DNA from 3 places in the Chryseobacterium sp. HNCC26DJ240 genome. Region 2 is predicted to be linked to each of the others. Evidence: riboswitches for the same ligand, from Rfam matches in the RefSeq annotation. Region 2 holds a riboswitch; each other region holds the start of a gene.

Evidence for each region. A riboswitch is a leader RNA that binds a small molecule or an ion and turns the genes downstream of it on or off. The one in region 2 is predicted to bind cobalamin.
Region 1: it holds a riboswitch for cobalamin, as region 2 does, so the genes downstream of both, AC2A1G_RS11080 (acyl-CoA thioesterase) here and AC2A1G_RS02995 (TonB-dependent receptor plug domain-containing protein) in region 2, are expected to answer to the same signal.
Region 3: it holds a riboswitch for cobalamin, as region 2 does, so the genes downstream of both, metE (5-methyltetrahydropteroyltriglutamate--homocysteine S-methyltransferase) here and AC2A1G_RS02995 (TonB-dependent receptor plug domain-containing protein) in region 2, are expected to answer to the same signal.

Annotation. Positions count from the first base shown of each region.
Region 1 covers NZ_JBXUGK010000005.1:99,454-102,734, reverse strand. The annotation lists gene AC2A1G_RS11090 (HD domain-containing protein) at 50-640, shown strand; gene AC2A1G_RS11085 (DUF6624 domain-containing protein) at 1,116-1,637, shown strand; gene AC2A1G_RS11080 (acyl-CoA thioesterase) at 1,822-2,205, opposite strand; cobalamin riboswitch at 2,318-2,496, opposite strand; gene AC2A1G_RS11075 (hypothetical protein) at 2,738-3,281, opposite strand, start outside.
Region 2 covers NZ_JBXUGK010000001.1:660,530-663,810, reverse strand. The annotation lists gene AC2A1G_RS03005 (NADH:flavin oxidoreductase/NADH oxidase) at 1-983, opposite strand, end outside; gene cdd (cytidine deaminase) at 1,356-1,838, shown strand; cobalamin riboswitch at 1,886-2,021, shown strand; gene AC2A1G_RS02995 (TonB-dependent receptor plug domain-containing protein) at 2,140-3,281, shown strand, end outside.
Region 3 covers NZ_JBXUGK010000007.1:85,028-88,308, forward strand. The annotation lists gene metE (5-methyltetrahydropteroyltriglutamate--homocysteine S-methyltransferase) at 1-1,171, opposite strand, end outside; cobalamin riboswitch at 1,220-1,405, opposite strand; gene AC2A1G_RS14635 (Lrp/AsnC family transcriptional regulator) at 1,560-2,021, shown strand; gene AC2A1G_RS14640 (hypothetical protein) at 2,067-2,753, opposite strand; gene AC2A1G_RS14645 (hypothetical protein) at 2,758-3,281, opposite strand, start outside.

The sequences.
Region 1 (3,281 bases), on a different contig from region 2:
GAAGATTGGGCGATAACATCTGACAAATAAAAAAAAATAAAATCTACACATGAAAATTCAAAAAGAAATCGATTTTATCATCGCTGTTGATGCTTTGAAAAACGTTCAACGAAGAAATTATAATGCCGACGATTCCCGAAGAGAAAATACTGCAGAACATTCGTGGCAGATTATTATTTTGGCTCAGATCTTATTTCCTTATGCTAAAAACAGAGCAGATATTGATCTTTTGAGAGTCATCAGAATGCTTTCCATTCACGATTTGGTGGAAATTGAAGCGGGCGACACGTTCATTTTTGATGAAGTTGCAATGGTAGGAAAATTTGAAAGAGAAAAATTGTCTGCACAAAAGATTTTCGGAATTTTAGATGAACCCATCCGTTCAGAATTCTTTAATCTCTGGCTAGAATTTGAGGAAGAAGAAACGCCGGATGCTATTTTTGCTTGTGCCATCGACAGAATTATGCCTTTCATTTTAAACTCACACACTTCCGGAAAAAGCTGGACTGAAGCCAAAGTAACCGAAGCCCAGGTAAGAAAAATCCTTGAAAACGCTATCTGCAGAGCATCAGAAGAAATGGAAGAAGCCTTTCATCACTTAATGAATCTTAATTTGGAAGCGTTAAAAGTTTTAAGATAAATGGAATCTCACGCAGATTTTGGTAATTGAGCTGATTTTCTTAAAGTTTAGTCTGATTTCAAATTTTATTTAAAACACTAAGGCTTCGACGAACTCAGCCTGAAAATACATAAGTTTTAAACGTTTAGTATTAGAGATGTCATGCTGAGCCTGTCGAAGCATTTTGCAACACCTCCTTTGTGATGAGTAGTTGAAATAATCTTAGCCATATATATATAAGATAGATTCAAAAAGTAATGTTGTTGTTGGTAAAAAGTCGGTAAGAAAATGTGGGTAACTTTTTTCGGCCAAGCAAGAAAACATTAGCTATATTTTATTCCGACAGTTAATAATAATTCCTACTTTTGTGTCATATTCCGAAAATGTTCAACCTATTTAGGAATATGGTACAAAAGTAGAAATAGAAATGAAAATAAAAAAGATATTATTCAGCATACTAACCGCTCTTGTTGTAATGATAGCAATATTCCTTTATATGAATAAGGATAAATTTGTCTATGTAGGTTCAGTAAATATTATTGAAGTCGATTGCAGCAAAAAACGTCAAATCCTGAGCGAAGTTTTAGAAAGTGACCAGAGGATCAGAAAATCAAATGAACTCATCAAATACGCTAAAGAAGATCATAGGAATCAGGAATTAGTGATCAGCATTATTGAAAAGTGTGGTATGCCAACATTAAAAGAGGTCGATCAAAGACAAATGGACGCCATCTGGTTGGGACTGCAACATAGTACTGAAGAAATCAGAAAAAAGTATTTTCCACAAGTAGAGAAAGCTGTTGAAAATGGAGACTTATCTAAAGGACAGTACGCATTGATGAAAGATAGGATGTTAATGGACGAAGGAAACCCCCAAATATATGGTTCACAAATAAAAAATGGTAAATTATATAAATTAGAAAATCCTGAAACTGTGAACGACAGAAGAAAAGAAATGGGAATGGAACCCATTGAGGATTATTTAAAGAATTTCAATATTCAGTTCAATCCGAATTAACAATACAATATATAATCATGTAGACGACTCCAGTCATCATTAAATGATTGTGTCTCTCAGAAACCGAAATTTAGATCTTATTTAAAGAAATAGAAAAAGGTTTCAGCGAACAGTTAAGTTTTCCGAAACCTTTTAAATAAAGACTGAAAGTGATAAGTGGCAGTCAAAAACTACCGTTCATCTATTATAAAATTTGAATTGGTTTCTTAAATTCGTCGATGGCTACAAAGGTAAAATCGCCTGTAATCGCCTTTTCTCTTTCGTAAGAATACATCTGTTCGGTAAAAATCTCAACATTCACTTTCATACTCGTTTTTCCCACGTGAGAAACCTTTCCGATTAATTCTACAATAGTTCCGGCAGGAATTGGTTTTTTAAAATCAATTTTATCACTGCTTACGGTTACCACACGTTTTCTGGCAAATCTTGTGGCCGTGATAAAGGCAACTTCGTCCATCAGCTGCATGGCAGTTCCTCCGAAAAGCGTGTCGTAATGATTGGTTGTGTTGGGAAAAACGGCTTTGAAAATTCGGGTTTCCGAGGCATCAATTCTTTCTTCTGTAGTCATATTTCATTATAAATTTGTGCGAAAAATGAACTTTACTGAAACAAAAAGAATCTTTCAGGAACGAGAATTCCCGAAATAACATTTGATCAATAAACTTCAGATCGCGAAAGTTTTTTGTTTGAAGAAACAGGCAGGTCTCCTGACTTGTAACATCTCTATTCCTTCCCATGCCTTGTGCACAGTGGTTTTTATAAAGACTTAGGTTACTTTACAGTTGCGCGACAGTTCGTGATTTTCACACGATTCCCTTTTCATTTGCGGCTAAGCAAAACCAGTTTCCTGGAAGATCATTTTCGGTGATTTTCCGTCGGCAAAAGTACAAATAAAGTTTGATTTAAATTAGGGTAATCTTTTTTCTAAGTAGCTGCGGAAAATTTGAACCATTAAGAAAGATTAAGTTGTTAAGAACAAACTGACTGCAGATTTTTTAAGGTTTACCGAGGTAAATGATTAAGCATTACTCTTAAATCAATTTTATTGATTCTTAAAAAAGCTTAACCGATTAATGATCTTAACGTTTAAAATTGCAAAACTATTCAGGATTGTTGTAAATAATCTGACTTATTACTTTTCCTTCCTTCACTGTCCAGAAAGTGGTGTATCTGTTTTCGCCTTTTCCGTTGATCATATAAATGTAAATATGATCGGCATCCATCGCTGTTACACCAATGTTTTCGAAATCGGTTGTTGGATCAAATAAATTTTTAATAGCGTCACGCACAAAAACAGTTCCTCGCCCTGGCTGCTGTACACGAATGGATTTTACTTCTGTCAGGCCTTCAGGCAGGGTTTTTCCGATGCCCCAAGGTTTTGCTTTATCAATTTTAATGATGTTTCCGTCGGCATCTTTTTCCTGTCTTTTAAAACTGGCGTTGGAAGGGTAGATGTCGATCACTACTTTCGTACGTTGTGCAGTCGGAAGTTTTTCATTGGAATTATCTGTAAATGTGTAAGATCTTCCGTTTTTAGATTTTGAAGGTGTAAATTTCGGAAGCTGATCGATGAAAGCGACACGGTCTTTGTTGACCATACCTTCTTTTGTAAGGCTGTCGTATCTGACGAATGGTTTTTCGTCG
Region 2 (3,281 bases):
TGAACTGCCAAAAACGGATTTCGGAGAATTTCTCTTGCCACAAAAATCAAATCTGCTTCATTTTGTCCCATAATATATTCGGCCTGTTCGGCGCTGGTAATTAATCCTACAGTTCCTGTTTTTACATCAGCTTCTTTTTTCACCTGACCCGATAAATGAACCTGATACATTGGTTTAACTTCGATTTTTGCACCGTGAATATTTCCACCGCTTGAAACATCTATTAAATTAACACTGTGATCTTTCAGAACTTTTGCAAGGGCCACACTGTCTTCAATATCCCATCCGTTTTCTGCATATTCTGTTCCTGAAATTCTTACAAACAAAGCAACATTTTCATTTAATTCTTCATTGACAGCGTCAACAATTTCAAGTAAAAAACGAATTCTGTTTTCAAAACTTCCGCCGTATTCATCTGTTCTCGTATTGGAAAGTGGTGAAAGAAACTGATGCACCAAATAACCGTGTGCCGCATGAATTTCAATCACATCAAAACCAGCATCCACAGCTCTTTGGGCTGCAACTTTAAAATTCTGAACCTGCTCCTTGATTTCCTCAACAGTTAAAACATGAGGAATTCTCTCAGTCGGGTGATAAGGAATTGGGCTTGGAGCTAATGTTTCCCAGCCTTCTTCAAGAGAAATCTGTTTGTTTTCCCATGTAGAACCTTTTCGTCCTGCGTGTGCCAGCTGAATTCCTATTTTGGATTCTGTATTCTGATGCACGAAATCAACAATTCGTTTCAATGCGTTTGCCTGCTCATCATTCCAGATTCCCATGCAGTGATTGGTGATTCTTCCTTTTGGTTCGACAGCTGTGGCTTCCACAAAGATAAGTCCGGTTCCGCCCTGCGCACGGCTTACGTAATGTACGAAATGAAAGTCGTTTGCAAGTCCGTTATCGCTGCTGTACATGCACATTGGCGACATTACCCAGCGGTTTTTAAGTTCTACATTTCTGAAGTTGATTGGTGTGTATAACATGAAGTTTTGTTTTAAAAATTTAAAAATACGAAATAACAGTGAGAGTTGGGGAGGAATTTGTTGGAAGATGGAAGGCGGGAGATGGGAGATGGAAGATTGTTGAACCCAGCGGGTTCTGTTGCATATTCGATTCATTGACTATAGATTTCTATTACGGTTATTGATATTGAACCCTGCGGGTTCTGTTCGATGCAAATGTTTTTTAACCATAGGTTTCACCTACGGCTACTCGTATTAAACCCTTCGGGTTTTGTTGCGTGTGTGTAATTATCAGTGTTAACGTTTAGTCTTGTGGGATTTTTGATTTACAATAAAACAAATTTTGTCACCGTTGGAAATTGTTTTACTTTTAGCTCCCTTTATTTAATTTGAATGAAAAAAGATTTTCAGATCCATTTTGAGCATTTTACTGCAAAAAACGAGTTGACCGAAACCGAAATTTCCCTTTTGGAAGCTGCAAAAAAAGCAAGAGAAAATGCTTATGCTCCCTACTCCGATTTTTTGGTCGGCTGCGCTGTGCTTCTTGAAAACGGTGAAATTTTTTCAGGTAACAACCAGGAGAATGCCGCGTTTCCGTCGGGACTTTGTGCTGAGCGAACTGCAATTTATTGGGTGGCTGCCAATTTTCCGAATGAGAAAATCAGTAAAATTTTTGTTGTGGGTGGTCCGAGAAAATCTTCAGAAAAAACACCTCCTATTCCACCTTGTGGCAACTGCCGTCAGAGTTTAATGGAATACGAAACCAAACAGAACCAGAATATTGAAATCTATTTTGCGAGCCTTACCGATGAAATATACAAAGTCAGTTCGGTAAAAGATTTACTGCCGTTTTATTTTGACTCAAGCTTTTTGTAGAATTTTTAAAAAAGGCATTCTTAAATTATTAATTTCTCATTGTCAGTTCTTATTTAAAAGCTTAAATTTGCAACGTTTTAAAAAGGGAATTCGGTGTGAATCCGAAGCAGACCCGCTACTGTAAGTATTTTTCTGAAATCGAGAAAATATAAGTCAGATACCTTTCTAAAGCATTTTTTTGATGAAGCTTTCGTGGAATGAAGCGCAGTCGGTCTCTTTTCCTTTTTGCATTTTGCAAAACAGGTTATTACCTTCTACCTTTTTCATTCAAAGGAATTCTTCTGAATTTTATTTAAACTGAATGAAATATTTTTACTCTTCTGCCCTGCTAATGATGCTCGCTGTACCAGCAACTGTTTTCGCACAAAAAACAGAAACCGACAGTATTGAAACCACAGTAATACGGGATATTATTTTTAACAGAAAGCGTCAGGAAACAGGAGTCATTTCTTCACAGAAACTCTCCGGAGCAGAACTGGAAAAGCTCAACAGCACTTCTGTTGCTGATGCCGTACGTTATTTTTCCGGAATTCAGGTGAAGGATTATGGCGGAATCGGTGGGATGAAAACGGTAAATATCCGTGCGATGGGAACGCAGCACGTTGGGGTTTTCTATGATGGAATTCCTGTGGGTAATGCTCAAAACGGAACCGTTGACCTTGGAAGATTTTCTTTGGATAATTTAGAATCTATTTCTCTCTATAACGGACAGAAAAGCGAAATTTTTCAGGCGGCCAAAGACTTTGGTTCTTCGGGATCTATTTATTTGCGTAGCAGAACTCCATTTTTTACAGGTTCAAAGAAAACGAATGTCAATTTTAATTACCGTTCGGGATCTTTTGGTGTGGTAAATCCTTCCATTTTATTGGAACAGAAACTGACGGATAACATCAGTATTTCTTTAAATACGGAATATCTTACAGGACACGGACGATATAAATTTCATCAAAAAGTAGCTTTACCCGACGGAAGTCTGGGGTGGGAACGAAGCGGAATCAGAGAAAACGGCGACATCGAATCCCTCCGTGCTGAGGCCGGTGTTTTCGGGAAAATCAATAACGGAATTTGGAAACTGAAAGGTTATTATTACGATTCTGAGAGAGGAGTTCCGGGCGCTATTATCAGAAATGGGGATATTTCTTCAAGCAGACAATGGGATAAAAACTTTTTTGTGCAGGGAAGTTTTGAGAAGGAAATTTCATCCAAATACAAGTTTCAGATCAATTCTAAATTTGCTGATGATTACACCAGATATTACAATGATAATCCCGGAGGAACACCCTTATTTATTGACAATATTTACAAGCAACAGGAATTTTATGTTTCAACTGCTCAACAATATTCGCCATACAAATTCTGGAAGATCAATCTTTCGGCAGATTATCAATACAATACTTTGGATGCCAACTTACGACAGTTTGCTTATCCTCAAAGACATACCGA
Region 3 (3,281 bases), on a different contig from region 2:
CAATCGCTTTTTTATTTTCCGCTAAAGCCTGTAAAGCATTATAATCCGGATTTTCTGAAGCCAATTTTTTTAAATTAACAATTTCAGTCACTTTCTGTTTTGCAAAAGCCAGCCATTGCTTGATTTCAGGAGATAAATTTTCTTCATTTTTCTCGGAATCAAGGTCAAAAGGAGAGTGCAGCAATGAGCAAGATGGTGCAATGAAGATTCTTTCTGAACCAATTTTTTCAACGGCTGTTTTAATAATATTTAATGAATTTTGAAAATCATTTTTCCAGATATTTCTTCCGTCCACGATTCCTAAAGAAAGACTTAATGTTTCAGGGATTGTATTTAAAACTTCATCCAATTCTTCAGGAGAACGAACTAAATCAATATGCAAAACATCGATTGGAAGCGAAGTTGCCAATGAAAGATTGTCTTTTAATCCTTCAAAATAAGTCGCAACAATTAACTTCAATTTCGGGAATTGTTTTCTGATTTCAGCATATATAAACTGATACGTTTCTTTCGCTTTTTCATTTAAATCTAAAGCTAAAAACGGCTCATCAAACTGAATATATTCCGCACCGTGATTTTCAAGTTCTTTTAAAATCTGAATGTAAACCTGAACTAAGTTTTGCGCTAAATCCAATTTATCAAAACCTTCTTCTTTCTCCTTTCCTAATAATAAATACGTCAGCAAACCGATAATCACAGGTTTTGCATTGATTCCTGACTGTTTTGCAGCAATAAATTCCTGAATAATTTTGTTGGAGAATAATTTAAACTCCTGATTTTTCTGGAATTCAGGAACGATGTAGTGGTAATTAGTATCAAACCATTTGGTCATTTCCATTGCGGTAATATCCAGACCGTCTTTCTGGAAACCTCTTGCCATTGCAAAATAAACATCCAGTTCAGACTTTTTCAAAGCAATTTCCTGATAACGTTCAGGGATTGCTCCAACCGTCAACGTCATATCCAAAACCTGATCATAATACGAAAAATCGTTGCACGGAATAAGGTCAATTCCCGCTTCCTTCTGCAGTTTCCAGTTGTTTTCTCTGATGGTTTTTCCGACTTCTAATAATTCTTCTGATGTGATTTTGCCCGCCCAATACTGTTCGTTGGCTTTTTTAAGCTCTCTTTTGGCTCCAATACGCGGGTAGCCGAGAAGGTGTGTCTTCATTTTTTTAATTTTAATTAAAGATTTTGGATTAAAAAATATCTTTAAAATCTGTTTTTTCCAGAAGAGGCAGGTCTCCTGGCTTGTAACAATTTTTATCATCCTTCCCATTTTCACAGTGGATATGTTTTCAATAAAAATTTTTGGGATATTATTTACAGTTGCGCGACAGCTCGTGATTTTCACACGATTCCCTTTTCATTTACTTTACGTAAAACCCTTTCCTTTTTAAAAATTTATTTTAAAGATTAATTGTTCTGTAAAAGTAGTTATTGAAGTGTTTTGTTTTGGTAAATGGTTTAAATAAAGGAAATAAAGCTTTATTAATATATATTTTCAGAATAAATTACTTTAAATTTGAATTTTAAACCTTGAAAAAGAAAATTATCCTGTGGAAAAGCTAGATGAAAAGGATGTGCAGCTCTTGAGAATCCTTCAAAAGAATGCAAAGCTGACCGTGAAAGAACTCGCTGCTGAAATTAATCTTTCAACATCACCTGTTTTTGAACGTGTAAAAAGACTGGAAAATGAAGGTTATATCAAACATTATTCTGCAGTTTTGGAAGCCGAAAAACTGAATCGGGGTTTCACCGTTTTTTGTCAAATCAAACTGAAAATTCATGACCGTTCGGTGGGAAACCGCTTTGTAGAAGATATTCTGAATATCGATGAAGTTGCTGAATGCTATAATATTTCCGGCGATTTTGATTTTCTCTTAAAAGTTCAGGTAAGAGATATGAAACATTATCAGGATTTTGTTTTCAATAAATTGGGAAGCGTAGATTCTATCGGCAGTACGCACAGCACTTTTGTGATGGCGGAGGTGAAGAATACGCATGGTTTGAGTATTTAATGTGAAGCTTTTATTTGATAGAGAATGGCGACTTTTTACATAGCATTATCTTTTCAAAGTAAGTCGAGAGTTTTTGTATATATATCTTACGTTGTTGTTGGGTATCATAATATCTTCGCTTCCAGGTTTTAATAATAAAGAATCAGATTTAAAACTAAAGATAATGTCACTGCTTGCTTCTTCGATATTAATAATATCAGTTAAAGATTTATCCATATCATCCGATTCAATATCTAAATTTCCGATGTACTGAATTTTATTGTTTTTGAGTAAAAAAGCTTCGCCGCCGAAGAAATATTCAAAAGCCATTTGACAAATGATTAAGACCTTATTGTTCGAATTGTTCTTGTAAAATTTTGGCTGATATAAATAGGTGTCGCCGGAACCTCGACCTTTAAATATAATTTCATTTTTGTTATTCAAAACCAATAGCCGTTGTCCGTAATCAGTTTCCGAATCTGGATTGACGATTTTTCCGTCTACAGGTGTAAAATATCCCGTAACAAATTTATTTCCTTGATAGGAAAATGAACTAATCACATCAAATCCTTTGAGATTTACATTCGATATAGAATCTGGTTTAAACTCAAAATATTGAATGTCTTCATTTGATGTATGATTTTCCGTAGTTTTCTTTTCAAATTTAACGTGAGTTGTTATCTGTTCCTGTGTTTCTTTTTTACAATGTATCAGATTTAAAGAAACCAAAAAGATAAGCAGTATTTTCTTCATTCAGTTATGCACTTAATTGAGGAAATTTTTTACGTACAAATTCATAAATATCTAAAACTTCCTGATGGGTGAGTTCCCGAGGAGTAATTGTTTCATTTTCAAAAGTAAATTGCAGAAATTTCTTCTTTATCGTAACAGATTTTATTTGCTTCAGTGGAAAGGTTTTTAAATAAGCTGAAGGGTTCAATGCATACCCTTTGTAATCGGAAGATTTCGTCGAAATACATTTAATAAAGTGTGAATTGATTTCAAAAATGTCATCGTTTTTTTTTACCCTAAGTTTCTTTATTAACCAAATAAAAAAATATACACATGATAAGAGTAAACAGTTTGCTATACACATCATTGTAGAAAAATCAAATATAAAACTTGTTAAAACAATGAATATTAATGTGGTAATGATGTTTAGTATAAATTTTTTGAAAAATAATTTATTTAAAACGAAAAATAAAGCGGCGAAAATCACAGCCGGAATTCCGGATTGCCATTCAATAATTGACATGGATATGGCAATACCAGAAAGACTAC